2 linked regions of the Asticcacaulis excentricus CB 48 genome follow. The protein of the gene in region 2 interacts with the protein of the main gene of each other region in a pairwise test. Links are inferred from orthologs where the notes say so. Each region holds a gene or a part of one and is shown on either strand. Other genes may lie near its edges.

The links.
Region 1: the proteins of ligA (region 2) and leuS interact in binary tests that used the Escherichia coli proteins (3 or more experiments, as listed by UniProt). The link is inferred for Asticcacaulis excentricus CB 48 from one-to-one orthologs.

The regions. Positions count from the first base shown.
Region 1 is NC_014816.1:138,117-153,318, forward strand. What follows is about bases 4,329-7,429. They hold leuS (leucine--tRNA ligase), read left to right. Parts: upstream 4,329-4,645; coding sequence 4,646-7,213; downstream 7,214-7,429. Other genes in these bases: ASTEX_RS00645 (DUF3576 domain-containing protein), read left to right, coding at 4,329-4,537; ASTEX_RS00655 (hypothetical protein), read left to right, coding at 7,216-7,429. Also shown: ASTEX_RS00610 (DUF3052 family protein), read right to left, coding at 1-156; ASTEX_RS00615 (hypothetical protein), read right to left, coding at 156-488; ASTEX_RS00620 (response regulator transcription factor), read right to left, coding at 566-1,249; ASTEX_RS00625 (L,D-transpeptidase family protein), read left to right, coding at 1,304-1,813; ASTEX_RS00630 (YggS family pyridoxal phosphate-dependent enzyme), read right to left, coding at 1,810-2,475; ASTEX_RS00635 (thiamine phosphate synthase), read left to right, coding at 2,469-3,110; ASTEX_RS00640 (NtrZ family periplasmic regulatory protein), read right to left, coding at 3,111-3,512; more of ASTEX_RS00645, read left to right, coding at 4,043-4,328; more of ASTEX_RS00655, read left to right, coding at 7,430-7,725; holA (DNA polymerase III subunit delta), read left to right, coding at 7,731-8,783; ASTEX_RS00665 (ParB/RepB/Spo0J family partition protein), read right to left, coding at 8,817-9,701; ASTEX_RS00670 (ParA family protein), read right to left, coding at 9,721-10,515; 16S rRNA (guanine(527)-N(7))-methyltransferase RsmG, read right to left, coding at 10,532-11,176; tRNA uridine-5-carboxymethylaminomethyl(34) synthesis enzyme MnmG, read right to left, coding at 11,196-13,058; tRNA uridine-5-carboxymethylaminomethyl(34) synthesis GTPase MnmE, read right to left, coding at 13,230-14,570; ASTEX_RS00690 (DUF6489 family protein), read right to left, coding at 14,577-14,831; transcription termination factor Rho, read right to left, coding at 14,943-15,202.
Region 2 is NC_014816.1:1,791,316-1,806,339, reverse strand. What follows is about bases 6,438-9,360. They hold ligA (NAD-dependent DNA ligase LigA), read left to right. Parts: upstream 6,438-6,813; coding sequence 6,814-8,907; downstream 8,908-9,360. Other genes in these bases: ASTEX_RS08280 (aminopeptidase P family protein), read right to left, coding at 9,297-9,360; ASTEX_RS08285 (hypothetical protein), read right to left, coding at 8,950-9,204; recN (DNA repair protein RecN), read left to right, coding at 6,438-6,749. In the rest of the region: cell division protein FtsA, read left to right, coding at 1-806; cell division protein FtsZ, read left to right, coding at 1,226-2,884; lpxC (UDP-3-O-acyl-N-acetylglucosamine deacetylase), read left to right, coding at 3,091-3,984; ASTEX_RS08300 (outer membrane protein assembly factor BamD), read left to right, coding at 4,080-4,988; more of recN, read left to right, coding at 5,040-6,437; more of ASTEX_RS08280, read right to left, coding at 9,361-11,129; ASTEX_RS08275 (hypothetical protein), read left to right, coding at 11,211-11,756; ASTEX_RS08270 (TonB-dependent receptor plug domain-containing protein), read right to left, coding at 11,777-13,606; ASTEX_RS08265 (TetR/AcrR family transcriptional regulator), read right to left, coding at 14,068-14,634; ASTEX_RS08260 (SDR family NAD(P)-dependent oxidoreductase), read left to right, coding at 14,791-15,024. UniProt on the Escherichia coli protein: DNA ligase that catalyzes the formation of phosphodiester linkages between 5'-phosphoryl and 3'-hydroxyl groups in double-stranded DNA using NAD as a coenzyme and as the energy source for the reaction.

The sequences.
Region 1 (15,202 bases), 1.7 Mb from region 2 along the record:
CACCAGCTCCGGATCATCGACGCCGAATTCCACGCCGTCGGGCAAGGGTTCAAGCCAATTTTTATAGTCGTTGGGTGCGCCGAGCACAGCCGCCCGCATCGCCGGTTTGTAACCGAGCTTCTTGGCCAATGGTGTGCCGGAATAGCCGGACGTCATTAATAAATCTCTTCTAAATATAGAACGACCTTAAAAGTCCCTTCGCATGTGTTCAATATATTCAATGTCTCATTAAAAATTTCAAACATTTTGAGAATTTTTTGAGTTGGTTTAAGTTCTAAGGTTTCATTTTCATAAGTTGGATATGTAATACCAAAATCTATGTGGGGTTGCTCAATATCTCCTATAATTTCATACGTCTCCAAAATTACGGGAGCGCAATTCTTGCTCTTAGCGTAATTAATGACTTGTTGAGCTAGTTCTATAGACATGAGCGGGGTTCCAATCGCCGTCAGTCCAGCTTCATATAATTTGTCAAAAACATCGCTCATCACTACATCCAAAGAAAAAGCCGAAGTTCCAAGAACTCCGGCTCACTCCAACTAACGGGTGCAGGGTCGAGAGCCTGCTAAAATTGCAACCTGTACCCACCGGCATCGGTCATCAGCAGACGGGCATTGGCCGGATCGGGCTCTATCTTCTGGCGCAGGCGATAGACGTGGGTTTCCAGCGTGTGTGTGGTCACCCCGGCATTGTATCCCCATACCTCGGTCAAAAGTTCTTCGCGTGAAATCGGCTTACCGCCAGCGCGATATAGGTATTTGAGGATGTTGGTTTCTTTTTCGGTCAGGCGAATCTTCTTTTGAACCTGATCAATCAGCAGCTTGAGCGCTGGTTTGAATTCATAAGGCCCGATGCGGAAGGTCGCGTCTTCGGAGGTTTCGTGGCTGCGGACCTGAGCACGGATACGCGCCAGCAGGACGGCAAAGCGAAACGGCTTGGTGACATAGTCATTGGCACCCGCATCCAGCCCCAGAATCTGATCAGAGTCAGAGGCGGCCCCGGTCAGCATGATCACCGGCGTGGTCAGGCCGGATTTGCGCAACAGGCGGCAGGCTTCGCGCCCGTCCATATCCGGCAAATCGACATCCAGCAGGATCAGATCGGCATTAATGGTCTTCCCAAGGCGGATGCCTTCGGTGCCATTCGATGCCTGAGTGACCTTGAACTCTTCGTGCAGTTCAAGTTGTTCGGCCAGCGCCTCGCGCAGTTCGTCATCGTCATCAACGATCAGCAGGGTTTTTTGTTGCACCTTAATCCTGTAGCGTTGTGGGTGTTTTTATCAGTTCAGGGTGTAAACCGGCCTATGGTCAAGATTTTTACCGCATACGCCGAAGGTTTTCTAGTCTTAAACTCAGATAGGGTGCGTTGCGCTCTGGGTAAAGGGGGCGTTATATCCGCCGCCGATAAAAGGGAAGGCGATCTGCGCTCGCCGCTGGGCCTGTGGCCGGTGCGTTATGTCTGGTATCGCCCCGATCGTTTGCCGGTGCCGCAGACCGTCCTGCCCGTGAAGGCCTTGTCACCCGATGACGGGTGGTGCGATGATATAGACAGTGATCTTTATAACCTGCCCGTCAAACTGCCCTTTGGGAAGTCGCATGAAAAACTGTGGCGCGACGACCATGTCTATGACCTGATCGTGGTGCTGGGGCACAATGACGACCCGCCGGTCAAGGGGCTGGGATCGGCCATCTTCCTCCATCTTGCGCGTGAGGACTATTCCGGCACCGAAGGCTGCGTAGCGCTCAGTCTGGAGCACTTGCGTGAGTTACTGAAAACCGCCGACGCCGAAACCTATGTGGAGATAAGCCATTAGCGCGAGCCGAAAATGGCCGTGCCGACACGGATTTCGTTCGATCCGAAACGCAGCGCCGTTTCGAAATCGTCGCTCATGCCCATGCTGAGATGTCCGATGCCATTGCGCTCGGCCATCTTGCGCAACAGGGCGAAATAGGGACCGCGCGGGCCTTCGACCGGTGGAATACACATCAGACCGCACGGCTCCAGCCCATAGCCTCGCACCGTCGCGATAAACCTATCTGTCTCAGCGGGCAAAATCCCGGCCTTTTGCGGCTCTTCGCCAATATTAACCTGTACATAGACGCGTGGAGCGCGGCCCTGCTTTTGTGCCTCATCGGCAATGGCGCGGGCGATTTTTTCCCGATCAACGCTTTCGACAACATCGAAAAAAGCCACGGCATCAGCGGCCTTATTGCTCTGAAGCGGGCCGATCAGGCACAGAGTCAGGTCGGGATATTGATCTTTTACCGGCCCCCAGCGTTCCATGGCCTCCTGCACGCGGTTCTCACCAAATCGTCGGTGGCCAGCCTCCAGCACCGGGCGTATAACCTCCCAGGGCTGATTTTTGGATACAGCGGTCAAACAGGCGGAACCGTCCGCTCGCCCGGTCAGTTTCAGCGTTTTGTGCAGGCCTTTGACAATACGCGCATAATTTTCCGCCGAAGGTGAAGATGACATACCGAACTCGCTACGCCTTTCTGATGAACCGGGCCAGAGACATAGCCCGCCACGCGCATATGTCCAGCGCAAACGGACGTGAACTGCCCGCCCTGTTTTACGTCACCGATCCCAAACGCACACCGCATCCGGAAGAGATTGTCGCGCACCTGCCGGCGGGGGCAGGTGTCATCTACCGCCACTTCGGCGATCCCCATGCCACGGCACATGCCCGCGTCTTGCGCACCCTGTGCGATGATAATGGGTTGAAGCTATTGATCGGGCAGGATGTGGCATTGGCTGAAGACGTGGCCGCCGATGGCGTGCATCTGCCCGAACGCGCGCTGTCAAATGCACCAGATGTGCGCGAAAGGCATCGCGAATGGCTGATTACCGGGGCCTGTCACGGTTGCGAGACGCTCGATCTGGCGGAGGTGACGGCGCTTGATGGTCTCTTCATCTCACCGGTTTTCGCCAGCCACAGTCCCTCAGCAAAGGGTGTCGCACCTCTGGGCCTCAAAGGTATTCAGATGTTTTGCGATCTGAGCCCCGTGCCGGTTCTGGGGTTGGGCGGTATTGGGGCTGACAATGCCGAACAGCTGACACACTCCGGCCTGGCCGGATTTGGCGCGGTCGAGGCGTTTCAGCTTAACTGATTAAAACTTAAAGGTGGTTTCCAGACGCACGCGCGGCTGGTCCTTTTCGGCCGCCGGATCACGCGGCTGCAGCGACTTGGTCTTTTCACCGAAACCGACCGTACCGCCCACACGTACCGAGGGCGAGATCTTGTAAAACGCACCGGCATCGACGTCGTTCCAACCAGACGGGCGAGCCTCGTCCTGATTGAGGTCCAGCTTCAAACCCCAGCGGCCCTTGACCGACCACTGATAGATTTTCGACTGCTGGCGCGTAGCGGCATTGCTTTCGGTAGAAACGGTGCTGAGGCTTAGCGGTGCAGTGGCTTCGCTGGTTTTGGCCTTGGCGGTCTGGTTATTGAGCGCATAGGCCGGCGCAGACGCGATAAGCGCCACGGCCATAACCGATACCCCTGCTGCCATAACCCGCTTCATAACTCTACCACTTCCGATAACCAGCCCGTGGACCGGTCACGTTCAAATCTCACTTGGGCATCGCCATATATGGGAAGTGTGACGGATTTATGTAACCGTCTGACATACCCGCAATCGCTTGCCCTGCCCTATCCCTCACCCTGATTAAGGCGTGGATACGTTACAAATCGCTTAAAAGCCCCCACGAGTGAAATCAATAGTGATCGTCGTTATTTGGCTAAGTCGTCAAATTCGCTCAGAAGATGTGATCAAATAGACACGCCCTTACCGCCCGCAGATTTCCAGCGTTACGCGCCTTTGCCGCACAACTGCCGCGATTGGGTGCCAGCTTGGCTTGGATTTTGGCCGTAAATGCCCCTCAACGGGTCTGACGGCCCAGAAACGGCCGGGGCCGGGGGACAAGGAAAGGCTTGTCATACCCCCGTTTGCTCATGCTATAGAGCGGTTAACAGGACAGATGCCCCTCTCCTCATTTGGGGATGGCGCTTCGGGACAGAATGCGGAGTGGACGACACACTATGAAGACGATCAAGAAGGCGGCTCTGATTACGCTGGCCGCAGCCCTGTCTCTGAGCCTGACGGGCTGCCTGAGCTTAGGCAAAAAAGAAGAGACCACCATTGACGCCAAGGCCGAGAAGCGTGGCTTCCTGGGTCTGGGAGGTGCTAAGCCGACCAGCGAGCAGGCCAATGCAACGATTGGCGTCAATGCCTATCTTTGGCGCGCGTCGCTCGACACCATCTCCTTCATGCCTTTGGCTTCGGCCGATCCGTGGGGCGGCATCATCGTCACCGACTGGTACGCCAACCCGGAGAAGCCCGACGAGCGTTTCAAGGCTACGGTCTATATTCTTGATACCCGTCTGCGCGCCGATGCCCTGAACGTCTCGCTCTACAAGCAGGTCAATACGGGCGGTCAGTGGGTGGACGCCAGTGTCTCGGCGCAAACCCAGATCGACATAGAAAACGCCATCCTGACGCGCGCGCGTCAGCTGCGTCTGTCGAACGTGAAATAAGCTGCTTCTTCGGCTGCAAAATTAAGGGCGTTCGGGCTTTGACCCGGACGCTCTTTTTGTTTATGCCGAACGCCTGTTTTTCGCGTCGTTTGCGCTAAAGGTCCGTTGATGTCCCGCTACAATCCCAAAGAATCCGAACCGAAACAACGCGCCCGCTGGGACGCCTCCCAGACCTTCCTGACAAAGTCGAAGGATCAGGCCGGCGACAAGCCGAAATACTATGTCCTTGAGATGTTCCCCTACCCGTCCGGTCGCATCCATATGGGCCATGTGCGCAACTACGCCATGGGTGATCTGGTGGCGCGGTTCAAGCGAGCGCGCGGCTTCAACGTGCTGCACCCGATGGGCTGGGACGCCTTCGGTATGCCGGCGGAAAACGCCGCCATGGAACGCGGCATCCACCCCAAAGGCTGGACGTACGACAATATCGCCAGCATGAAGGCGCAGCTTCAGCGTCTGGGTCTGTCGATCGACTGGACGCGCGAATTCGCCACCTGCGATCCCAGCTATTACGGCAAGCAGCAGAAGTGGTTCCTCGATCTCTTGAAGCACGGCCTCGTCTATCGCAAGGAGTCTCAGGTTAACTGGGATCCGGTGGACAATACGGTTCTGGCCAATGAACAGGTCATCGACGGCAAAGGCTGGCGATCAGGCGCCGTGGTCGAAAAGCGCAACCTGACCCAGTGGTTCCTCAAGATCACCCAGTATGCCGATGAACTGGTCGAAGGTCTCTCGACGCTTGACCGCTGGCCCGACAAGGTGCGCCTGATGCAGGCTAACTGGATCGGCCGCTCCAAGGGTCTGAAGTTCAAATTCAACTTCGCTGGCGAAGTCGCGCACGAACCTCTGGAAGTCTACACCACCCGTCCGGACACCCTGTTCGGTGCGGGCTTCGTCGCGGTGGCCGCTGATCACCCGCTGGTCAAGGCTTTGCCCGTGACCCCGGAACTGGAGGCTTTCCTTGATCAGGTAAAGAAGGGCGGCACGACGCAGGAAGAGATCGACACCGGTGAAAAGCTCGGTTTCAACACCGGCTTGAAGGTTCTGCATCCGTTCAAGCCCGGTGAGACACTGGACGTTTGGATCGCCAACTTCGTACTTATGGGCTACGGCACCGGGGCCATTTTCGGCTGCCCCGCCCATGACCAGCGCGACCTCGACTTTGCCCGCAAATACGATTTGCCGGTACGCGAGGTGGTTCTGCCAACCGATGCCGATGCGGCCAGCTTTAAGGTCGATACCGAGGCCTATACGGGGCCCGGCACGATCTTCAATTCCGAATTCCTCGACGGTTTGGATATCGAAACCGCCAAGGCAACGGCGATTGAAAAGATCGAGTCCTTAGGTCTTGGCGAAGGCGCCATCATCTATCGGCTGCGTGACTGGGGCGTGTCGCGTCAGCGCTACTGGGGTTGCCCCATCCCGGTCATCCATTGCAACGACTGCGGCGTGGTGCCAGTGCCCGAGGACCAACTGCCGGTTACCCTGCCCGAGGACGTCACCTTCGACGTGCCGGGCAACCCGCTGGACCGCCACCCGACCTGGAAGCACGTCAACTGTCCACACTGTGGCAAGGCGGCACGCCGCGAAACCGATACGCTCGACACCTTCGTGGATTCGTCGTGGTATTTTGCACGCTTTACGGCCCCCGATGCGTCTGAGGCCATTCGCAAAGCCGATGCCGACTACTGGCTGCCGGTCGATCAGTATATCGGCGGCATCGAGCACGCCATCTTACACCTGCTCTATTCGCGCTTCATCACCCGTGCGCTCAACACCTGCGGCTATCTGGATGTGAAGGAGCCGTTCGCTGGCCTGTTCACGCAAGGCATGCTGACGCATGAAACCTATAAGACCGCAGCCGGAGAATGGGTCGATCCCTCCGACGTCGAAGTCACGAGCGAAGGCAGTAAGCGCAGCGCTATCAAGCTGTCCACTGGCGAAGCGCTGAAAATCGGCGACGTCGAAAAGATGTCGAAGTCGAAAAAGAACGTCGTGGCCCCCGAAGACATTTTCGACACCTACGGCGTCGATGCGGCGCGCCTGTTCGTGCTGTCTGACTCCCCGCCGGAGCGCGACGTGCAGTGGACGGCATCGGGCGTTGAAGGCTCCTGGCGCTTTACGTCGCGCGTGTGGGCCGAATTCGACAGCCTGCCCGACGATGATGTTGCAGCTACCGATGACGCTTCAGCGCTGGAGCTGCGCAAGGTGGCGCACAAGGCCGCCAAGGCCGTTACCGAAGGCTTCGAAGGCTTCCGCTTTAACGGCGCGATTGCCAAGCTTTATGAATTCGTCAACGCGCTTCGCGCCTCCGATGTGCAAAAAACCGGTACAGCGGCACGCCGTGAGGCCCTGACCATCCTCGCCGGGCTGATCGCCCCGGTGACGCCGCATCTGGCCGAAGAAGGCTGGGCACGTCTGGGGCATAAAGGCCTGATCGCCGATGCCGCCTGGCCGCAATACGACCCGGCTCTGGCAACCGATGACGTCTATACCCTGCCCGTTCAGGTCAATGGCAAGAAGCGCGGTGAGCTTCAGGTGCCCCTGAACGCCTCAGAGGCGGAAATCCGCGAAATGGCGCTTGCCGACGAGGGCGTGAAGCGTCATCTTGAAGGCGTAACGGTGCGCAAGGTGATCGTCGTTCCCAACCGCATTCTCAACTTTGTCGTAGGCTGATCATGATCCGCAGAGCCCTTCTGGCCTTCGCCTTGCTGAGTGCGCCTCTGACCTTGAGTGGTTGCGGGTTCACACCAGTCTATGCGCAGAAGGGCTTGCCCGGTGAACTGGCCAATATTGACGTCATCACTACGGATTCGCGCACCGGCTACTTCCTGCGGCAAAACCTGGTGTCGGGCTTCAATACCCTTGAAGGCCAGAAGCGTTACCGTCTGAGCGTCAAACTTGAAGAAAAGCGTTACGATGTGGGTGTCGGCATCAATGATATCGCCGTGCGCACGGAAATTTCGACGAAGGTGCAATATAGCCTGATCGAAGCGGCGACGCGCAAGGTTCTCATCACGGGAACTTTCGTAGATTCAACTACTTACGATGCAAATGCCCAGTCACCGTACGCAGGCGTCGCCGCCCAGAAAGACGGTCAGCAACGCGCCGCCACCGCCATCGGCGAACGCATCCGCAGTGAGCTGGTGTTGTTCTTCCACGACAAGAAAGCGGCTCCGGCCAGCTAAAGCCCATGAAGCTGGTTAAACGCCCCGAAATCGAGGGCTTCCTCAAAGCGCCGCCGCGCGACGTCATCGCCTGTCTAATCTATGGCAAGGACCGCGGGCAGGTGCTGGAGCGTGGGCAAGCGCTGGCCCAGAAAATCGTTCCGGACATCAAGGACCCGTTCAACGTCTCGCTGCTTACCGATACCGATATCGACGCCGATCCTGCGCGTCTTGAGGATGAGCTTCAGGCGCAGTCTCTGATGGGCGGCCGACGCTTGGTGCGGCTCAAATTCTTTTCAGAAAAGGCGGCTCTCGACAAACAGGTGGCCGCTGCGCTCAAGGCCCATGTCGCTGGTGATCTGAACCGCGACGCCTTCTTCCTGATCGAAGCCGGTGGTCTAGGGGGCGACTCCGCCGTGCGCAAGCTGGCCGATGCCGACAAGGCCATCGCTTCCATCGCCTGCTATGAAGACGAAACCGGCGACGTTGTGCGCATGGCACGTGAGACCCTGGCGCAGAACGAGGTCGCCCTGACGCCCGACGCCATGGACATCTTCGCTGCCCGCCTGCCCAAGGAACGCGGCGTGGCGCGTCAGGAGATCGAGCGGCTATGCCTGTTTATCGGGCCGGGATCGCGCCGAACCATCGACGACAAGGAACTACAGGAGTTCTTGGGCGTCGAGCCCGATGCCTCACTGTTCGATGCCGCGCTACAGGCCTTTGGCGCCAAGATGGCCCTGGCCCAGGCGGGTTTGCGCCGGGCCTTTGCCGAGGGCGAAGACGGCTCTGCGGCCTTGCGCGCCCTAAATGGCCATCTGGTCAAGCTGCGGCTCATTCAGGCACAGATTGCCAAAGGCATCGACGCCAAACAGGCCGCCCGTGCAGCAGGTGTCTTCTGGAAGCAGGAAGCGGAGTTTCTGCGTCAGGCGCGCGCCTGGTCAGACTTTTATCTCGACCCGCTGTCCAAAGAACTGATCGAGACGGACAAGCAGTGCAAATCCACCGGTATGCCGGACCTGCTGCTGGCCGAACGCCTCTATATGAGCATTGCCGGACGGGCCAGACGGCTGGGATTATAAGCCGCTCGCGCGCCTAAGGCTTAGCGAATTACCTCAGCGAGGAGAACCCGCCATCAGGCGCCGGCACACATCATCCAACTGTTCAAGACTGGCATAGGCGATACGCACCTCACCCTTGCCGCCCTTGTCGTCCAGCTTAACGTTGAGGCCCAGCAGTTCCTGAAGGTCTTGTTCCAGCGACAGTACATCGGCATTGGTTTGCGCCTTGGGACGCGCCGGTTTGGTCTCGCCGCTGAGCGCGGTGCGCGCCAGCATTTCCGCCTGACGAACAGACAGACCTTTCTGAATAATCACCTCAGCCAGCGCTTCGGGGTTGCTCGCCGTCGCAATGGCTCGGGCATGGCCGGCGCTCAGGCGGCCGTGAATGACGTGATCCTGAATACCCTCCGGCAGGCCCAGCAGGCGCATCATATTGGCGATATGGCTGCGTGACTTCGAGACGACCTGCGCCACAGCATCCTGTGTGCGGCCAAAGCGCTCCATCAGCACCTTATAGGCGCGCGCCTCCTCGATGGGGTTGAGGTCTTCGCGCTGCACGTTTTCGATGATGCCGATTTCCAGGACCTCAAGATCGTCCAGTTCGCGCACGATCACCGGAACGGTCTTCAGACCCGCCTTTTGCGCGGCGCGCCAGCGGCGTTCACCGGCGATGATCTGAAACTGCCCGGCTTGACCAGGTAACGGCCGCACCAGAATGGGCGACAGGACGCCCTTCTCTTTGATAGAGGCGCTGAGGTCGTCGATCTCCGCTTCTGAGAAGAACCGCCGCGGCTGATCCGGGTTGGGTTGCAAAAGCTCAATCGGCTTTTCCAGCGTCGCGGCAGGCTTACCATCATTGGTGGCGATAGGCACGGACCCCTGGTTGTCACTCAGCAGCGCCGACAGACCGCGACCCAGACCTCTTTGTTTCTCAGACATGTGTATCCTTCAGTCTTAGTCAGGCAGCCGCGCGGCGCACTTTTTCACGTTGAACGACTTCACGGGCCAGTTTCAGATAGGCCTGTGAGCCGGTGCATTTCAGATCGTAGATCAAAGCCGGCTTGCCAAAAGACGGGGCCTCCGACACCCGCACATTGCGCGGAATGACCGTGTCATAGACCTTCTCGCCAAAGTGCGAGCGCACGTCCTTGGCGACATGGCCGGACAAGGCGTTGCGGCGGTCGAACATGGTCAGTACAATCCCCTGAAGCTCCAGCTTCGGGTTCAGCGAGCCCTTGACCAGGTCGATGGTCCGCATCAGTTGCGATAGACCTTCCAGAGCAAAAAACTCACATTGCAGCGGCACTAGCACCGCATCGGCAGCACTCATGGCGTTGATGGTCAGCAGATTCAGCGACGGCGGGCAGTCGATCAGTACATACGAATAGGCCAGTTCACCGACCTGTGCTTGATGCTCCAAAGCGTCGCGCAGGCGATAGGAACGCCGGTCGGCCTGACCCAGCTCGATCTCAACGCCCGACAGATCAGGGTCCGACGGGATGATATAAAGGCCAGGCACTGAGGTTCTGACCGCGCATTCGCCAATCGGCTGCTGATCGACAATCACATCATAGATGGTGGTGGTACGCGCCGAGCGCGGCACGCCCAGACCGGTAGAGGCATTGCCCTGCGGATCCATGTCAATAATCAGCACCGTCTCCCCGACGGCGGCAAGAGCGGTTCCGAGATTGATCGCCGTCGTCGTCTTACCCACCCCACCCTTCTGGTTAGACACCGCCAGAACGCGGGGCATGGGGTGCGGGGGGAAACTATCTGGCACGGCGAACGCTCCGAATATGCAGGACGCGACCGCGAGGGTCGCTCAAGGACGTAAACAGTTCAGACTGAAAAGCCCAGTTTTTGCGCGCCTCGACGATTTCCGCCTCGACGTTTTCGCCTTTCAGCAACCAGCCCTCGGCCCCTTTGCGGAAGAAGCTTTCGGCAAACCCAATAAGCTTCGGCAAAGGCGCCATGGCGCGGGCGGTGACCACATCAACCTTCAGCGAGACATTCTCCGCCCGGTCGTTAATCACCGTCGCCGGCAGATCCAAGTCTCGCACAACTTCGCCTAAAAAGCGACAGCGCTTGGCCAGGGAGTCGATGAGAAACACGCGCCGGTCTGTGGGTGTTTCGCCTGAATCTGTGGACAGGTGCTTAAGGAGTATGGCCAGTACGACCCCGGGGAAACCCGCCCCCGCGCCCAGGTCTGCCCAGGTTCTGGCGTCCGGCGCATGGTTCAGCAGTTGCGCGGAATCGAGCACGTGCCGCGACCAGTAATGCGGAAGGGTCGCAGGCCCGACGAGGTTCATCACCTCATTGCGCTCAGCCAACACCTTTGCGAAACGCGTGAGGTCATCAAGGGCCGCCTGTTTCACGTGAAACACCAGATGCGCTGCCATTTCCTCTGGCGTCATAAACAACTCTGTCATGCGATTATGCCGCGCCCTTTTTCAGGTTGCGCACATGGAACAACAGGGCCGTCAATGCGCCTGGAGTCATGCCTTCGATGCGACGCGCCTGACCAAGCGTCAGCGGTCTGACGCGGCCCAGCTTTTCCCTGGCTTCGTTAGACAGGCCACCCACTCGCGCATAGTCAAGGTCTTCGGGCAGGGCCAGGTTCTCGTCCTTGCGGAAGGCGTCGATCTCCGCCGCCTGACGCCCGAGATAGCCCGAATAGAGGGCGTCAATTTCGACCTGCTCAAACACGCTGTCGGACCAGTCTTTAAGCTCTGGCCATACCGTTTCCAGCTTATCCCGCGAGCAGGTGTCGTAGGACAGGAGTTGCAGCAGGTTGCGCTTTTGACCATCGGCATTGACGCGGATACCCAGCGCATTGGCCTCGTTCGGGGTCAGCTTGAGGTCTTCGGCGCGTTGGCGTGCCTCGGCCAGAGCCTGCTTCTTCTCCAGCCAGTGGGTTTTGCGCCGTTCGCCCATCAGGCCCGTTTTCAGCGCGATATCCGACAGGCGCTGATCGGCATTGTCGGCGCGCAGCTTCAGACGGAATTCGGCGCGGCTGGTGAACATGCGATAAGGTTCGGTAACCCCCTTGGTCACCAGATCGTCTATCATCACGCCGATATAGGCTTCGTCACGCCCCAGCACCAGCGGGCTCAGACCGCCGGCACGCGCCGCAGCGTTCAGTCCCGCCATCAGGCCCTGCGCCCCCGCCTCTTCATAACCCGTCGTGCCATTGATCTGCCCCGCTAGGAACAGGCCCGGCAGGCGCTTCAGTTCCAGCGTCGGATAAAGCTCGCGCGGATCGACATAGTCGTATTCAATGGCGTAGGCGTAGCGCTTGATGACCACATTCTCGAGGCCGCGAATGGTGCGTAGAAAGGCCTCCTGCGTCGCCTCGGAAACGCTGGTCGAGATGCCGTTCGGATAGACGGTGTCATCGTCATAGCCTTCGGGTTCCAGAAACACCTGATGGCTGTCCTTGTCCGAAAAGCGCACCACCTTGTCCTCGATGGAGGGACAATAGCGCGGACCACGCCCGGACAGATGGCCACCATAGACCGCCGATTCCGTGATCCGCTCCTGAATGATGCGGTGGGTGTCGGCATTGGTATAGGTGATGCCGCAGGTGATCTGCGGCCGGTTGATGGCAGCGTTCAGGGTCGAAAACGGCGTCGGGATCGCGTCGCCTTCCTGCTTTTCCAGAACATCCCAGTTGATCGTCTTGCCATCCAGCCGCGCCGGCGTCCCGGTCTTAAGGCGGCCCATATCGAGCTTGAGATCGTAAAGACGCTGCCCCAGACCATTGGCCGGCTCATCGCCAAACCGCCCGGCGGCCATGCGCTTCTCGCCGATATGGATGATGCCACGCAAAAAAGTGCCGGTTGTCAGGACCACGGCTTTCGAGCGGTATTCGACGCCTTGCGCATCCACCGTTCCAACGACCGTATCGCCCTCAAGGATGAGGTCTTCGACAGCGGCAGCGATAATCGTCAGATTTTCCGTGCTTTGCAGTTCGGCCTGCATCGCTTCCCGATAGAGTTTACGGTCGATCTGAGCGCGTGGGCCGCGCACGGCCGGGCCCTTAGAGCGATTTAGCATCTTGAACTGGATGCCGCCAATATCAGCCATGCGACCCATTACGCCATCCAGGGCGTCGATTTCGCGCACCAGATGACCCTTACCCAGGCCGCCAATAGCAGGGTTGCACGACATCTCGCCCAGGGTTTCGATCTTGTGTGTCAAAAGGAGGGTCTTAGCACCCATGCGTGCCGCAGCCGTCGCGGCTTCAGCGCCCGCATGTCCTCCACCGACGACAATGACGTCCCAAAACTGGGTCATAAAGCTCCAACCTGTCAGGAAAACGAAAGAGGGCTCGCTATAGCAGATCAGGCGGGAGGGGTCGAATCGAGAAGTGTTAATTTCGGCGTTTTGCGTGTTTCACGTGAAACACTGCCTTTGCCCTCCATCAGCTCCCCTGATACCCAGCAAGGCGATCAGTAAATGAGAAGATTACTTTCCAATGCAAAAGCTGGAGAAGATATGATCCAGCACTTGCTCGACATCTGTGCGGCCAAATAAAGCGTCAAAGGCTGACAGCGCCTGGCGGATATCTTCAGCCATCAATTCAGGTGTCGCGAACCCGATACCCAGGGCTCGATCCAGAGCCGCATCCACCTCGCGCAAACGCTCGCTATGCCGTTCCCGCGTGGCTGCTGGGAAGGTGCTAAGAGACAAGGCCGCTTCAAGATCAACCTCAAGGGCGCGTCGAACGGCGTCAATGCCCTCACCCTTGGTCAGGCTCGTCTCAAAAAGACGGACCTTTTTGTCCTCATACTGAGAACGAAGCGCTGCCAGGGCTTGGGAAGATACCTGATCTGACTTATTGAGAATTAGATAGTCGCCAGACTGCATCGCGGATAGGTCTTCCGGAGCATCCGACGCATCCAGGACCCACAAGCGTAAATCCGCCGATTGCCCCCGCGCTTTCGCTCGGCGGATACCTTCGGATTCCACCACATCCTCAGTTTCGCGCAGACCCGCCGTGTCATAGATCAATGCCGCATAAGGTCCGATGCGAATGGGAGATTCGATCACATCCCGCGTTGTTCCAGCAATAGGAGTGACGATGGCCGCATCGGTTTGCAGAAGCGCGTTAAACAGGCTCGACTTACCCGCATTGGGTTTGCCCATAATGGCGATGCGATAGCCCTCGCGGATTTGCTGGCCACGCCGCGCGTCCGATATCGCCGCGCCGACTTCCGTTTTCAGCGTAATGATATCCGCAACAATGCGTTCACTGAGGTGCTCCGGAATATCCTCATCCGGGAAATCGACGATGGCTTCGATGTGCGCCAGAATACGGATCAGTGCGTCACGCCATTGGGCATAGCGATCGCGAAACCCGCCTTCAAGCTGCATAAGCGCTTGGCGCCGCTGCGCCTCGGACTCGGCCTCTACCAGGTCGGAAATGGCCTCAGCCTGGGTCAGGTCAAGCTTGCCATTTTCAAAGGCTCTGCGTGAAAACTCCCCCGGCTCCGCGTGACGAAGTCCTAGAGCGCGAAACACGCCGTAGAGCCGCTCCAGCACGGCGCGTGAGCCATGGATATGGAACTCAGCGCAGTCTTCGCCGGTAAAACTGCTCGGCCCCTTGAACCACAAGACCAGAGCCTGATCTATCAGCTCGCCGTCATAGCGCAGATGACCGAGTGTCGCGTAGCGCGGACGCGGCAAACGCCCCAGTAAAGCCTCAACCACCTGCGCAGCCTGAGGCCCACTGATGCGGATAACCGAGACCCCTGCCCGGCCTTGCGCCGAGGCCAAAGCAAAAATCGTCTGTTTCACGTGAAACACGAGAGCCTACTTACCGCCCTTAAAGCCGCCCATGCTCGCTGTGGCAGCTGACTGCATCATTTTGAGGAAATGATCCTGCGCCTGCACGCCGAAGCTCGACCAGGTCTTGATGATCTCCTCGGGTTGCATCGACTGGATGTTCTGCTCAACACGGGCCTTCATCTGCTCGACCATATAGTCGTTCAACGTCTCGACATTGGGCAGGCCCAAAAACGCGCGAGCTTCCTGCGGTGTGCATTCGATATCGAAGGTGACTTTCATAGCGGGTCTCCGCAAGCTCGCATCAACAAATGAGAGCGGATAAAGAAAGGGCCGGATTGCTCCGGCCCGGATAGATTAACAATGATCCCGTGTCGCCTGATTTGGCAAGGATCAGGTATTCATGCTTTGGAAGAATTCGCCATTGTTTTTGGTCTGGCGCAGCTTGTCGATTAGGAACTCGATCGCATCTTGTGCACCCATCGGGTTGAGGATACGGCGCAGCACATAGGTCTTTTGCAGATCCGACTTGTCGACCAGCAGGTCTTCCTTACGCGTGCCGGACTTAAGAATGTCCATGGCCGGGAAGACGCGCTTGTCAGCGACCTTACGGTCGAGGACGATTTCTGAGTTGCCCGTGCCCTTGAACTCTT
Region 2 (15,024 bases):
TGCTGGTCGTCACCATCGACGAAAACCTCTTTAACAATATCATGCAGTGCGTCGGCATGGCGCACCTTGAGGTGCAGGCAATTGTTTCCGCGCCTCTGGCGGCGGCCGTTGCCGCCTTGGAAGAGGATGAGAAGGAACTGGGTTGCATCTGCATTGACATGGGGGCCTCTTGCACCACGGCGGCCGTCTTCTATGGCGGGGCGTTGGTGCACGTCGATTGCCTGAATGTCGGCGGCAGCCACGTCACGGCCGATATCGCGCGCGGTTTGTCTACTACGCTTGTGGGCGCTGAGCGCGTAAAGACGCTGCATGGTTCGGCCATCGCCTCGTCCAACGAAGACCGCGAAATGGTCGAAGCCCCGCCTCGCGGTGACGATGCCGGCGCCCCGCCGATTTCGGTACCGCGCTCTATACTCAAAGGCATTATCGCGCCACGCGTTGAGGAAACTTTTGAGTTGCTGCGTGAAAAGTTGAAAGCCTCTGGCGTGCCAATTGATCCCGGTGCCGGCATTGTTCTGACAGGTGGTGCGTCGCAGCTAGCGGGTGTGCGGGAACTAGCCATCCGAGTGTTTGACCGTCCTGTGCGTCTGGGCAAGCCCAAGCGCGTACCACACCTGGCCGACGCGGCTGCCGGTCCGGCCTTTGCCGCCTGTGCCGGCGTAATACTGCGCACGCTCTATGGTCCGCGCGATGTGGTGCCGGCTCGCAAAATCATGACGGCGCGCCTGTCGCCCAAGGACGCACCGAGCGCCGCCAAGGGGCACCTGATGAGCCGCGTGGTGGAGTGGCTCAAGCAAAATCTGTAACCGGTTGCCCTACTGCGCAGAAAGAAATCCACAGTTTTAGCGGGACGCTTTCGGGCGTCCCGTTTGCGTTTGAGCGGTATGTGGCTGCACGGTACTCGTGTTAATGCGCGAGTAAGGATTCCTGATTCCTGATTAACCTTCTGTGCATAAATAGCCGTAATTTTGGCCATTTTCGCTTGGTGGCCTGCCGCTTGATTCGGATGGCAGGACGGAAATTCATCAAGCGGTAACTTTTGTTAAAATTTATCTGAAAAAGACCTTCAAATCGCTGCGACTCAAGTTATCGGGTAACTATTCATTAAGCATATTCGATGTCTCATGATCGATGCTTGTGAGCGCTTTTGGCAAAAGCGCCGGGTCGATAATTGGACGGGAACAAAGGTCGCCCGGACAGGGTCACGGAAGGTTGGTCTGATCACATGGCTATACATCTCTCGGCGCCGCGCGCCACGGAATTGAAGCCCCGCATCGTCGTTTTCGGCGTCGGTGGCGCGGGCGGCAACGCCGTTAACAACATGATCGAGGCGGGCCTCGAAGGGGTTGAGTTTGTCGTCGCCAATACCGACGCGCAACAACTTCAGTTTGCCAAGACTGACCGTCGCGTTCAGCTTGGCGTCTCTCTGACGCAAGGTCTGGGCGCGGGTGCGCACCCGGAAGTTGGTATGACCGCCGCCGAAGAGTCGGCGCATGAAATCGGTGAGCACCTTGAAGGTGCGCACATGGTCTTCATCACCGCCGGTATGGGTGGCGGAACCGGCACGGGCGCCGCGCCGATCATCGCCAAGACGGCGCGTGAACGCGGTATACTGACCGTCGGTGTGGTGACAAAACCTTTCATGTTCGAAGGCCGGCATCGTATGCGTCTGGCCGATGCCGGTATTGCGGAGCTTCAACGCTATGTTGATACGCTGATCGTCATTCCGAACCAGAATCTTTTCCGTATTGCCAATGAGCGCACCACCTTCGCTGAAGCTTTTGGCATGGCCGATCAGGTCCTGCACTCGGGTGTGCGCTCCATCACCGACCTGATGGTACTGCCGGGCCTGATCAATCTTGACTTCGCTGATGTTCGCTCGGTGATGTCCGAAATGGGCAAGGCTATGATGGGGACGGGCGAAGCAACCGGCGATGACCGCGCGCTTCAGGCGGCGCAAAACGCCATCCAGAACCCACTGCTCGATGAAACCTCACTCAAGGGCGCCAAGGCAGTGCTGGTCAATGTCACCGGCGGCCTCGACATGACCCTGCTCGAAGTCGATGAAGCGGCCAACGCCATTTCGTCGGAAGTCGATCCGGACGCCAACATCATCTTCGGCGCGGCCTTCGATCCGTCGCTGGAAGGCAAGTTGCGGGTGTCGGTCGTGGCGACTGGCATGGACTCCGCTGCCGCGCAGCAACAACCGCCGATGCCGCAGGCTTCGGCTTCGACCCCACCGCGTCAGTCTATCTACATCACACCCGGCCGTCCGGGTCAGGCTCAGCCGGTTCAGACGGTCGCCGTTCAGGCCCCGCTCAGCCAGACTGCTGCGGCGCCTGCACCGCAACCGGCTCCGTTTCAACCTGCCCCTGTGGCCGAAACCCCGGTGCAACCGGTCTATCAGCCGGAGGTGCGTCTGGAACCTGCCGTCGCAGCGCCTGCGCCGCAGCCGGTTCCGGCCCCTGTGGCTCAGCCTGAGCCGCGTATAATTGCGAAAATCGTCGATCCGTCGGTCGAAGACGACTTCGATATTCCCGCCGTTCAACCGGCATCACAGCAGGTGCAGCGCGAAATTCCACAGCGTCCGGTTGCAGGCTATGGTACTACGCGTGCTCCTGAGCCCGCCCGTCCTGCCGTACAGTCGCCCCGTGAAGAAGATCGTGGTGGACTGTGGCGGGGGCTGTTTCCCAAGCGCAGTGACGTTCCGGTGACACAGACCCCGGAATACCGTCAGCCTTCGGCGCTGGCCCCATCCCCCTATGCGACCGCATCAGCCCCGCAAGCGGCCCCTCAGACCGCTGCCAAATCAGACGTTCTGCCGGGTATGGAAGCGGAGGATGATCTTGAAATCCCATCCTTTCTTCGCCGCCTCGCGAACTGAAGAAGACCCTAGTGTCTGATTAAAGCCCACCGCCTACGCGGTGGGCTTTTTCTTTTGGCTTGAAGGCGTTACGTTGGTGCCTCGCCCGTTAATCATGGCGTTACAAACCGTAATTCATGTTTAGTTGAGGCGAGGGGGTGTCGGGGCGTATAAACTGACGTGAGCGGAAACCTTTCCGCGCGTTCTTTTTTGGGTTTATGCGTTCCATGTCGCCTGACCACCACGAACATACGATTGCCGTTCCTGCCATCTGCGCGGGCGTCGGCCTGCACACCGGTCAACGTGTGCGCCTGTCCGTGCGTCCGGCGTCCGCCGGTATGGGCATCGTGTTTGTGCGTACCGACGTCTGCGACCGCGACAATCGCGTGCCGGCACGTGCCGACTTGGTCACGCAGACCCGTTTAGGCACCGTCATCACCAATGCAGCGGGCGTATCCGTTTCGACTATTGAGCACTTGATGGCCGCTCTGTCTGCGCTGGGCGTTGATAATGCCCTGATCGAATTAGATGGTCCGGAAGTGCCGATCATGGACGGTTCGGCTCAGCCTTTTGTGCAACTGCTGGATCAGGCCGGTTTCCGTCGTCAGGCGCAGCCGCAGCAGGTCATCGAAATTCTCAAGCCGGTCGTGGTTGTGGAAGGCGATAAGCGCGCGGCCTTCTATCCGGCTGAACGTTTTGAAATGCACTTTGAAATCGACTTCCCCAGCGCCGTCATCGGCCATCAGGAAATTGAAATCGTCGTCACAGAAGACACTTTCCGCACCGAGTTGGCCGCGGCCCGCACCTTTGGTTTTGTCGAAGGCGTCGAAGCCTTGCGTGCAGCCGGTCTGGCGCGTGGCGGCTCGATGGACAATGCCATTGTCATCGACGGTGACCGTGTGCTGAATGTCGAAGGCCTGCGCTTTGCAGACGAATTCGTGCGTCACAAGGCGCTAGACGCCATTGGTGATCTCTACGTGCTCGGTATGCCCATTCTTGGCAGGTTTGAAGGAATCCGTGCAGGTCACGGCCTTAATAATGCCGCGGTCCGTGCCCTACTGTCGCAACCGGATGCCTACCGGATCGTGACCCGCGCCCCCGTGCTCCAGCAGGTTGGTTAAAACCTGTTGGCGTTTGTGGCGCGCCGTTGTAGAGCTATCCTCCATAAAGCGTTAAGACTGCCGGGCGACTGACACCGGCCTGATGAGGATTTATCGTGCCGGCCTATACGACTTCGATCGCTTCTCCCTCCTTCGGCAAGACCTCGGCAAAGCTTCTGCTGCTGACGGCGCTGGCGGCTGTGGCCCTCACGGCGTGCGCCGGTAAGCCCAAGCAACGCACGCGTCTTGTGTATGAGGAGCGCCCCGTCGAAGCGCTTTACAATACAGGTATGCAGCGTCTGGATGAAAAGAGCTGGAACGAAGCGGTGGATTACTTCGAAGAGGTGGAGCGTCAGCACCCATATTCGGAATGGTCGCGCCGCTCGATCATCATGGAAATCTACGCCCACTATCAGGCCAATGATTACAACGAATCGACGGCGGCAGCTGAGCGGTTCATCAAGCTTTATCCGGGTTCGCCCCTGACCCCCTATGCCTACTACATGCGGGCAATCAACTATTTCGAGCAGATCGTCGATGTTGGCCGGGATCAGGCTTATACCGAGACGGCGCAGGCCTATCTGCGTGAAATCGTGCAGCGTTATCCGGGCACCGAATATGCCCGGGACGCCCAGGTCAAGCTCGACATGGTCTATGACCAGTTGGCGGGTAAGGAAATGGAAATTGGCCGTTTCTATCTTGCGCAGAACCAGCCGCTGGCGGCCATTGGTCGCTTCAAGACGGTCATCACTCGCTATCAAACGACTTCGCACACGCCCGAAGCTCTCTATCGCCTTGTCGAAGCCAATCTGATGATGGGCATTACCGACGAAGCCAACCGCAATGCGGCGGTGTTGGGCTACAACTATGCGGGCGATCGCTGGTACACTGCGGCCTACAAACTTATGCAGGAACGTGGGCAGCCGATGGACATCAAGCCACTTCCAGTTGCCGAAAAAACCAAACCCGCGAAAAAAGAACAAAAAGAGAAAAAGAGCTGGCTAAGCCGCATCAACCCGATGTAATCTTAGAGAAACAGCCGTGAGCCGACTCACGGCTTTTTCGTCAGGGTTTTCATGCTCACACGCCTGTCTATTCAAGACGTTGTGCTCGTTGATCGGCTGGATCTCGATATCCGGCAGGGCCTCTCGGTACTGACCGGTGAAACCGGGGCAGGCAAATCCATCATTCTCGACAGTCTGGGTCTGGCCACTGGTGCGCGCGGCGATGCCGGGCTGATCCGTGCAGGCGCGCCACAGGCTTCGGTCACCGCCGAGTTCGACCTGGGCGCCGGCCACCCGCTTTATGAATTTCTCGAAGACAAAGGGCTGGCCGTAGAGCCTGGTGAGCCGTTGCTCCTGCGCCGTGTGGTCAGCCGTGACGGGCGCTCCAAGGCCTTTGTCAATGACCAGTCGGTGTCGGTCAGCGTGCTCAAGGCGCTAGGTGACGGCCTGCTGGAAGTGCATGGTCAGCATGAAACGGTTGGCCTCCTCGATCCGCGCACGCACGGGGCCATGCTCGATGCGTATGGCGGCTGTGAGGGTGCGCTGGTGGCCACGGCGGCTGCCTTCCGCACGCTCAAGGCCCTGCGTGATCAGTACCGCGACCTCAAGCGGCAATCGGACAATGCGACGGCCGAAATCGAAGAACTGACCTTGCGACTTCAGGAACTGGACCGTCTCAATCCATTGCCGGATGAGGAGGCACAACTCGCGTCTGATCGCGCGCTTCTGGGGGCCTCAGAGCGGGCGCTAGAAGATATCAATGAGGCGCGCACAACGGTCGGCGGCGATCAGTTGTCGCAGCGCCTTTCTAAGGCCTTTCGCGCCCTCGATCATGCCCGAACCCGTGCGCAGCAGGCCGGAGCGGGGGAGGGTCATGCGGTACTCAAGGCGCTCTCCGATGCCGCCGAAGCGCTCGACCGCACCCTGATTGCCGCCGATGAGGCGCTAGCCCTGATGGATGCGGCGGCAGATGCGCTGGACGTAGAGCCAGGCAAGTTGGACCGCGTTGAGGAGCGTTTGTTCGCCCTGCGGGCTATGGCGCGCAAGCTGAATATTTTGGTCGAGGATCTGCCCCGAAAACGCGCCGAGATCGCCCAGTCTCTAGGTCGTATCGAAGATGCCGATGCTGAGCTGAAGAAGCTGGCTGCAGCGATTGCCGCCGCAGAGCAGGCCTTCAATACAGCGGTTGAAAACCTGCGGCAGAAGCGTCTGGCGGCCGGTGAGGCGTTGAGTGCCGCCGTAATGGCCGAACTGGTGCCGCTCAAGCTGGACAAGGCGGCTTTCCGCGTCAACCTCCGCCCGCTTGAGCCGGAAAAATACGGGGCGACTGGCGGCGATGTGATTACGTTTGAGGTGCGCACCAATCCAGGCGCTGACTGGGGGGGGATGGCGGCTATTGCGTCGGGCGGCGAACTGGCGCGCTTTGCCCTGGCGCTGAAGGCGGCTCTATCGACCCGGGGCGGCGAAGACGCGGCCGGTCCGGTGATGATCTTCGACGAGGTCGATCAGGGTGTGGGCGGTGCCGTAGCAGATGCCGTGGGTTTGCGTCTACGGAAGTTGGCCCAGCGCTCTCAGGTGATCGTCGTAACCCACTCGCCGCAGGTGGCCGCGCGCGGCGATCAGCATTTGAAGGTGTCGAAGGCCGATGCAGGTGAGGGGATGCGCTCGCGCGTCGTCGAACTAAATAAGGACGAGACGCTGGAAGAACTGGCCCGCATGTTGTCGGGCGCCGAAATCACCCCCGAAGCCCGCGCCGCCGCGATCGCGTTGGTGAAAGGGTAGAAAAGCACCTCCGCTGAAACGCCAGTTCGGCGCCCCCAAATCAGGGGAGTGATAAAGACAAGCTATGACCACACACCCACCCGATACGGCGCAGACGCGCCACGCACAGCTTTCTACCGAGATCAAGCACCACCGCGATCTCTACTATAATCAGGAAGCGCCCGAACTCACTGACGCCGAATACGACGCGCTGGAGCAGGAGTTGCGCGCGCTGGAGGCGCAGTATCCGGACCTGCATACGGTCGATAGTCCGACCGAACAGGTGGGGGCCGAGATTTCGAGCAAGTTTGCTCCGGTTCAGCACGGCGTGCCCATGCTGTCGCTCGACAATGCCTTTGCGCCGGAAGACGTGGCCGATTTTGAAAAGAGCATCCGTCGCTTCCTGCGCCTGCCGCCGGAAGAGGAGCTGGCTTTCGCGGTGGAGCCCAAGATCGACGGTCTGTCCTGTTCGCTGCTGTACGTGAATGGCAAGCTGGTGCGGGCGGCGACGCGCGGCGACGGGCGCACGGGCGAAGACATCACTGAAAACGTACGTACCATCAAGGACGTGCCGCACGTGTTGAGCGGCAGGGACCATCCCGAACGCATCGAAATCCGCGGCGAGGTCTATTACCCGCTGGCCGATTTTGCGGCCATGAACGCCAAGTCCGCCGAAGAGGGCGGTAAGGTTTTTGCCAATCCGCGCAATGCAGCGTCCGGCGCGCTGCGGCAACTGGATGCCACTATTACCGCCTCGCGGCCACTGCGCTTTTTCGCCTATACCTGGGGAGAGGTCAGCGATCCGCGGTTTGTCACGACACAGACCGAAGCGCTGGCCAAGTTCCACGAATGGGGGTTTCAGGTCAATCCGCGCTCGGCCACGACCGAAAACAGCGATGGTTTGCTGAAGATTTATGAAGCGATTCAGCGCGACCGGTCGAGCCTCGGTTACGACATCGATGGCGTGGTCTATAAGGTCGATCGGCTTGATTATCAGCGCCGGCTGGGCTTCGTCTCGCGCTCGCCGCGATGGGCCATTGCGCACAAGTTTCCGGCGGAACAGGCCCTGACCCACCTTAAGGCCATCGACATTCAGGTCGGACGTATCGGCACGCTGACGCCTGTGGCGCGGCTGGAGCCGGTTAATGTTGGCGGCGTGGTGGTGTCGAACGTGACCTTACACAATGCCGATGAAATCGCGCGCAAAGATATCCGCATCGGCGATCTGGTCCGGGTGCAGCGCGCGGGAGATGTCATCCCGCAGATTGTCGGGGTCGAGCTATCTGAGCGTCAGGAGGGCACGGAACCCTATGTATTTCCGACGGTCTGCCCATGTCCGCTGAAAACCGCTGTGGCGCGCGAGTTAAACCTGAAAGGTGAGGAGGGGGTGGCGCGTCGCTGCTCCGGCGAACACGCCTGCCCGCATCAGCGCGTCGAATATCTGAAATACGTCGTCAGCCGTAAGGTGCTCGACATCGAGGGCCTGGGCGAAAAGCAGCTTCAAAAGTTTAGCGAAGAAGGACTAATCCGTGAACCGGCGGACATCTTCACGCTCGAGGCGCGCGACAAGACGTCCCTGACGCCGCTGCGTAATCGCGAAGGCATGGGCGAGACCTCAGCGCGCAACCTGTTCAAGGCCATTGAAGATCGCCGACAACTGCCGCTGGACCGCTTTATCGCCGCTTTGGGGGTCAAGGGGGTGGGGGAGACCACGGCGCGTCTGCTGGCGCGGGCCTATCACTCTGAAAGCACCTTCCGCGACGCTATGATAGCGCTGGCTGCGGGGGATGAAGAGGTAAAGGCGGCGCTCGATAATATGGATCAGGTTGGGCCGTCTTTGGTGGCTGCGCTGATCGAGTTCTTCTCCAATGACCACAATGTCGGCATCTATATGCGCTTTGTGGCGCAACTCAGCGTTCAGGATGCCGAGGCCGTGGCCGGTGATTCGGCGGTGTCGGGCAAGACGGTCGTGTTTACGGGCACGCTGGAGAAGATGACGCGTGATGAGGCCAAGGCGCAGGCCGAACGGTTGGGGGCCAAGGTAGCGGGTTCAGTCTCGGCCAAGACGCATATCGTAGTCGCGGGACCGGGCGCGGGTTCAAAGCTCAAGAAAGCCGCGGAGCTGGGCGTTCAGGTGATGACCGAGGACGAATGGCTGGCCTTTATCGGGGCGGTGTAAGGCTTTATCCTTCCCCACTTAAAAAGCAGGGGAGGACTAAAATCAATCCAACGCGGACGCGAAATAGGCCTGTTCCTGCGCTGTCAGTTGAGGTTCAGGGAACAGGGTGCGGTCGGCTACAGACACCATGCCAAACAGGGCGATCAGTCCGGCCACAAAGCCCGTGCCGATCAGGAAATGCTTGCGGGCAGCCTTGCGCGCTTCGGCTTCGGGCGAAAGGGCGCGCGCCGGGCTGTGTGAAACGGTGAACTGACCGAAGGTGTCGGTGGCGGGTTGAAAAACGGTGCTGGTAGGCATGGTGTCCCTCCGCATACAGATGGCTACGAGGACACCTTACCTACCGCCGGATAAGGGCTCAGGCCGTTCTGATTTTGAAGGATATAAAGCCTTTATAAAGGGGCGCAGGCGGTTGTAAGCCAGTCTGCCACCTCCGGCTTTACGCGCGGCGACAGCAGACGCAGCACCTCGGCATGGTAATCATCTATATAGCGGCGCTCGGCCTCGGTCAGCAGCGACACCTCGATCAGGCTGCGGTCAATCGGTGCCCAGGTCAGGTTCTTGAAACCAAGCATCGGGCGTTCACCCCCGGCAATGGGGGCAGCGTCGGTGATGTATTGCAGGTTCTCGATACGGATACCGAAGTCACCGGCCTTATAGAAGCCCGGCTCGTTGGAAACGATCATGCCGGGTTGCAGGGCATAGGCATTGAGCGCCTTGGCGATGCGCTGCGGGCCTTCGTGCACCCCCAGATAGACGCCGACGCCGTGGCCCGTGCCGTGGTCGTAGTCAAAGCCGGCGTTCCACAGGAACTGCCGCGCCAGCACGTCGAGATGCGTGCCGGTTGTGCCCGCCGGGAAGCGAATGGTGGCCAGTGCAATATGCCCCTTGAGCACCAGAGTGAACATGCGTTTGTGTTCGGCGTTTGGCGTGCCAATGGCGATGGTCCGGGTGACATCGGTGGTACCATCAACATATTGCCCGCCGGAGTCGACCAGCAGCAGATTGCCCGGCTTAATGCGTATATTGCTCTGTTCGGTGACGCGGTAATGCGGCAGGGCCCCGTGCGGGCCGAAGCCGGAAATGGTGTCGAAGCTGAGGTCCTTCACCAAACCCGACGCGATGCGTAGGCTCTCCAGCTTTTGCGCCACTTCGATTTCGGAGGGCAGGGCGGTCTGCGCCTCGGTGGCCACCCAGTAGAGAAATTCGCTGAGGATGGCCCCGTCGCGGATATGGGCTTCGGTGGTCCCGGCGATCTCTGCCGCGTTTTTGCAGGCGCGCGGGATAAGGCAAGGATCATCGCCCGCAACGGCGCTGGCCCCGGCCCCTTCGATGGCTTCCACCCACCAGGCCGAGGACCAGTTGGGATCAACCAATATGCCCTGACCGGATAAAGCCGTTAGCGCCGCGGGGATGTCCGTGGGCGTTTTCAGCGCCACCTCATTGCCCAGCCATTCGCCCAGACCTTCCGTCACCTTGGCCGGTTCGAGGAACAGCTCCGCCGTGCCATCGGCCTTGAGCAGGGCCTGGGCCAGTGGCAGGGGCGAGCGGATGACGTCACCGCCGCGCACATTGAATAGCCACGCGATAGACGACGGCGCCGTGATCAGGGCCGCAGCAACGCCCTTCTGGCGTAGGCTTTCGGCGAGTTTGGCGCGCTTGTCGCCTGACGCCACCCCGGCAAATTGCAGAGGCTGCGGCACCACCGGCGTCATCGGCTGGGCCGGGCGCGCCGCGCCCCAGGCGAGGTCGATAGGGTTGGGATCGACGGCTTTCAGGTTGAGGCCGACGCGGGTAGCCGCCTGTTGCAGCGCCTTGAGCGCCGCCGGGCTGTGCAGGCGCGGATCAAAGCCGATGACGCTGCCGCGCGGCTGAGACGCGATCTGTTCGGCGATAGCCGTAGCGGTGAAATCGACGACCTCGAACACCGAAGGATCAGTCTGTTCGCGCGATTGCAGGGTGTAGCGGCCATCGGCAAACAGGATGGCTTTGTCCTTAAGGATCAGGGCCGCACCGGCTGAGCCGGTAAAGCCCGATACCCACGCCAGACGTTCATTGGCATCAGGCAGATATTCGTTCTGATGCTCGTCCTCGTGCGGGACGATAAAGCCGTCGATACCGAGACCGGCAAACTGCGCGCGCAATGCAGCGACGTTGGTCACGCCCTGCGACGGATGGGTGGTGACGCTGTAGGTCTGAAAGGTGTGGGCGGTATCGGCGGTCATGGTGGGGCCTCTGGAAATCAGTTGCCTCTATATAGCCCTGCGTGATTTGGTTTCAAATCATGAGTTTATGAGGGGTGGATTATGCGCTTTGTATGGACGATCGGATTCTCGTTCACGGGGTTCTTTCTGATCTCGAACTCTCTGTTACAGACGGTGTGGGTTGGTGGAATGAACGGTCTGTGGATGTTTCTGCTGTCTGGCGGCGCTGTAATCGTTGGTCTTATGGCAAACATCTGGGTTGCCGCCGTTGGTGTGATTTTGAATCTGGCGCTGAGATATCTGTTTGGCGATGTGGACCTAATTTGGGACGCAGTGGCTTTTGCCGCAGGCCTGTGCCTCTTTTTTATAGGTTCCAGCTATCGTTGCCCGCGCTGTGAACTGTCTCTGATCAAGAATACGTGGAACCGCTGGTCAACGGCCAGCATACCCAACCATTGTACGGTCTGCGGTCGAACCCGTGCGGATGTCCGTCCTTTTCAATATGCCCTGTGCCCTGAGCCGTGGGACGGGCAATATCACGACGAGGGGGGCGGACCGTTCCCGACAGACCTCGATGTGGCCGATATGGCACTCTATCACGCTCAGAAACGCTACAAGAAGAAACAGTTCAAAAAGGCCCGACGTTAGCTGCCGGGCCTTTCTTTCAGTCAATATTTAGCGCGCAGGCCCAGCCACAGTCGGCGACCGACGGAGCCGTAGTTGGCGGCGGTCTCATAGTCTTCGTCCGTAGCGTTTTCGACGCGCGCGACCAGCGTCATCGTTTCATTCAGCGCATAGCTGGCGCGCAGATCGAGCAGTGTGTAGGCGTTTAGTCGACGGGTATTGTAGATATTCTCGAACGACTTACCCGCATAGCGTAGCGAGGCCCCCAGTTCGAGGGCGTCCGTTGCCTGCCATTCAATGCTGGCATTGGCCAGATGACGGGGTGCACGGCCCAGATCGTTGCGGAAGGTCGCGCTGCTCGGGGCATCGTCGCGGGCGACGATGTGGCTGTAGTTGCCCGACAGGCGCACGTTCGCTGTCAGATTCGTCTCGCCATCCAATTCGATACCATAGGCCTTGGTGCGGGCGATATTGCCATAGAGGAAGGACGACATGTCATAGTCGATCTGATTGTCGGTCTTACGCCCGAACAGCGACACGCCGAGACGGCTGTCGTTGGTACCGTGATAATCGACGCCGACGTCGAGATTGGTCGCTTCCTCGGGCTTGAGCTTGAGATTGCCTGACCAGCCGTCATAGAGCTGATACAGGCTGGGGGACTTGAAACCCTGACCGAGGCTGCTGCGCAGTACCAAAGACGGCGACAGAGCGTAGGCGATGGCTACCTGAGCGATGGAGTTGCCCCCAAAGACCGAATGATCATCATAGCGCAGGCTGGCGTTCACTGTCAGGGCCTGCGTCACCTCCTGACGCAGTTGCGCAAACAGGCCATTGAGGGTGACGCGCTTGTTTAGACCAGAGGCAATAGCTTGCGAGCGCTCGCTCGACGCGCCGAAGACGAGTTTGGACGACTCCGACAGGGCCAGAGCTCCGGTGTAATCGAAGCTGGTCTGACGCCCTTCGAACGGATAGGTGGTGGCATTTGCGAGGTCAGAGGTGGAACGCTTCGTCGTGCTGTAGCTGAGGGTGAAGGTCTGCTTCAGCGCGCTGCCAAAGGCTTGCGTGTAATAGCCGAGGCTGGCCAGATTTTCGTTCTGAAAACCGGTGTCTCGGGTATCGGCCAGTTGGAACGCCGCATTATAGCCGTCGAAATCGTACTCGCTTTCGGTGCGGGCCAGACGGGCGCGCAGGCCTGATGTGTCGCTCAAGGCGTAGTGCAGATAGGTGTTGAGGTGCTTCTGCGTAAAGCCGTCCTTTTCCGCCGCTCCGCGCAGCGACGACACGCCGTCATCGTCGATATACGACGCCGCTAGACGCCAACTCAAAGGGCCCGTCTTGCCGCCGATACCGGCCTTGCCTACAACGTATTCATCCAGGCCTTCGATGGAGCCTTGCGCCTCAAAAGGGGCCTGGGGCATGCGGGTCGTCACCGACACCACACCGCCGATGGCCTGAGAGCCCCACAGGGTCGACAGCGGGCCGCGCAGGATTTCCACACGCACGGCATCGTTAAGCGCCAGCAATCCGAGGTTTAGCCCGCCTCCTATCATCGACGGGTCGCCCAGCTTCACGCCATCGACGATAAACAGGCTGCGGTCGCTTTCGGCGCCGCGAAAGCGTGCCGTGCCGGCCTGACCGTGACCGCCGGTCTGAGCGATAGAGACGGACGGGGTGAGGGCGATCAGGTCTTTAAGAAAGACCAATTGACTGCGTTCTATGGCGGCGGCATCAAACGTGCTGACACTCTGCCCCACCTTTGACAAGGCCACGGGTTCGCGGGTCAGGGTGACGACCACCTCTTGCGGGGCGTCTTCGGCCAGCGCAGGCGAGGTGAGGAAGGCGGCAAACGCGACGCCGCAAAAGAAGGTTTTCAAGATCTTATGCCTATTCACAACAGGACGAGCGCCCCGGACGGACCGGCGCGCACAACGAATCGTCTCTGAGGAAGGCCTTTGTCAGAGCGCATTTCGATTGCATCGAAACCATGCTCTAGATTTTGGTTAAAGCGCTTTTTCATCCGAAAAGTGCGTCACACTTTCGGCAAGCGCTCAAAGGCTTATCCGCTCTTGTGGCACACCCCGACCACGCGAAGGACGACAGCAGGGGCAGGTCTCCTGACTCGCGTCTCAGGCGCGTTTCGCCGCCTTCCCGGTACAAAGACAACCAGTGGCATATGGCGGAACACTCGACGCTTACAGTTGCGGGGACAGCGCAGGCCTTGCACCTGCTTCCCTTTTAAGCCGCATCTCTGCGGCACCGTCTGCACAGTGTCGGGGTAGGGGAGCAGGACGAGAAGGTCAAGCGCGGGGCGCGTGTATAAAGGCAAGTGTGGCGCTTAGGACGCGGTATCTGTGCCTAACAAGACCCGCAGCACCGACTTGGCCGTGTCGAAGGGGGCCGGGTTGCGCGTCGCCTGAGCGGCGACAACCGCGCCATTGAACAGCACCATCGCCTGATCGGTCAGAGCGTCGGGGTTTGCATGGCCGGAAAGGGCGCTCAGTTCACGGACGAGGGCGTGCATATCGGCGAACATGGCTGTGGCGGCGGCCTCAATTTCCGGCTGACGGCCGCCAAATTCCTGACGCGCCGAGATGGCCAGACAACCACGGAAACAACCTCTGGCAAACAGGCTCTGGCGCAGATCGAACAGGGCCATCAGGCGCCCCTTCGGATCGGGGCTCAGCGCTTCGACCCCGGCGCGCAGTTGCGGAAGGGATTGTTCGCGGTAGTGATCGACCAGTTCGGCGATCAGCGCCTCCTTGGACGGGAAGTATTTATACAGGGTGCGTTTGGAAATGCCGGTATCGGCCATCAGCGTATCGACGCCCAGACCGAAGCCGTGATCATAGAACAGCTCAAAAGCGTGGTTGATAATATCCTGTTTTTTTTGCGGTTTGGTCATGAGAGGGCTTTTAACAGCAAGGGGCGGGAAGCTTGTGGAGTGGCCGGTGAGCAAAAATTATAGCCTGCCGGCTTGCAAAAGTAAACAGATCGGTTTACATCGGCGACATGTAAACAGATCTGTTTACTTTTTAAGCATGAAACCTAGGAGCCTGTTATGTCCCTCTCCAACCAAGTCATTCTCGTTACCGGTGCCAATCGCGGCATTGGTGCCGCCACGGTGCGCGCACTGCTCACCCACGACGTCAAAAAGGTCTATGCCGCGGCGCGTAACCCCGCCTCTCTGCCGGATTTTGCGGACCCGCGTGTCGTGCCGCTGGCGCTTGATATTACCAATGAAGCTCAAGTGACCGCTGTCGCCGAAGCGGCGGGGGATGTCGATATTGTGGTC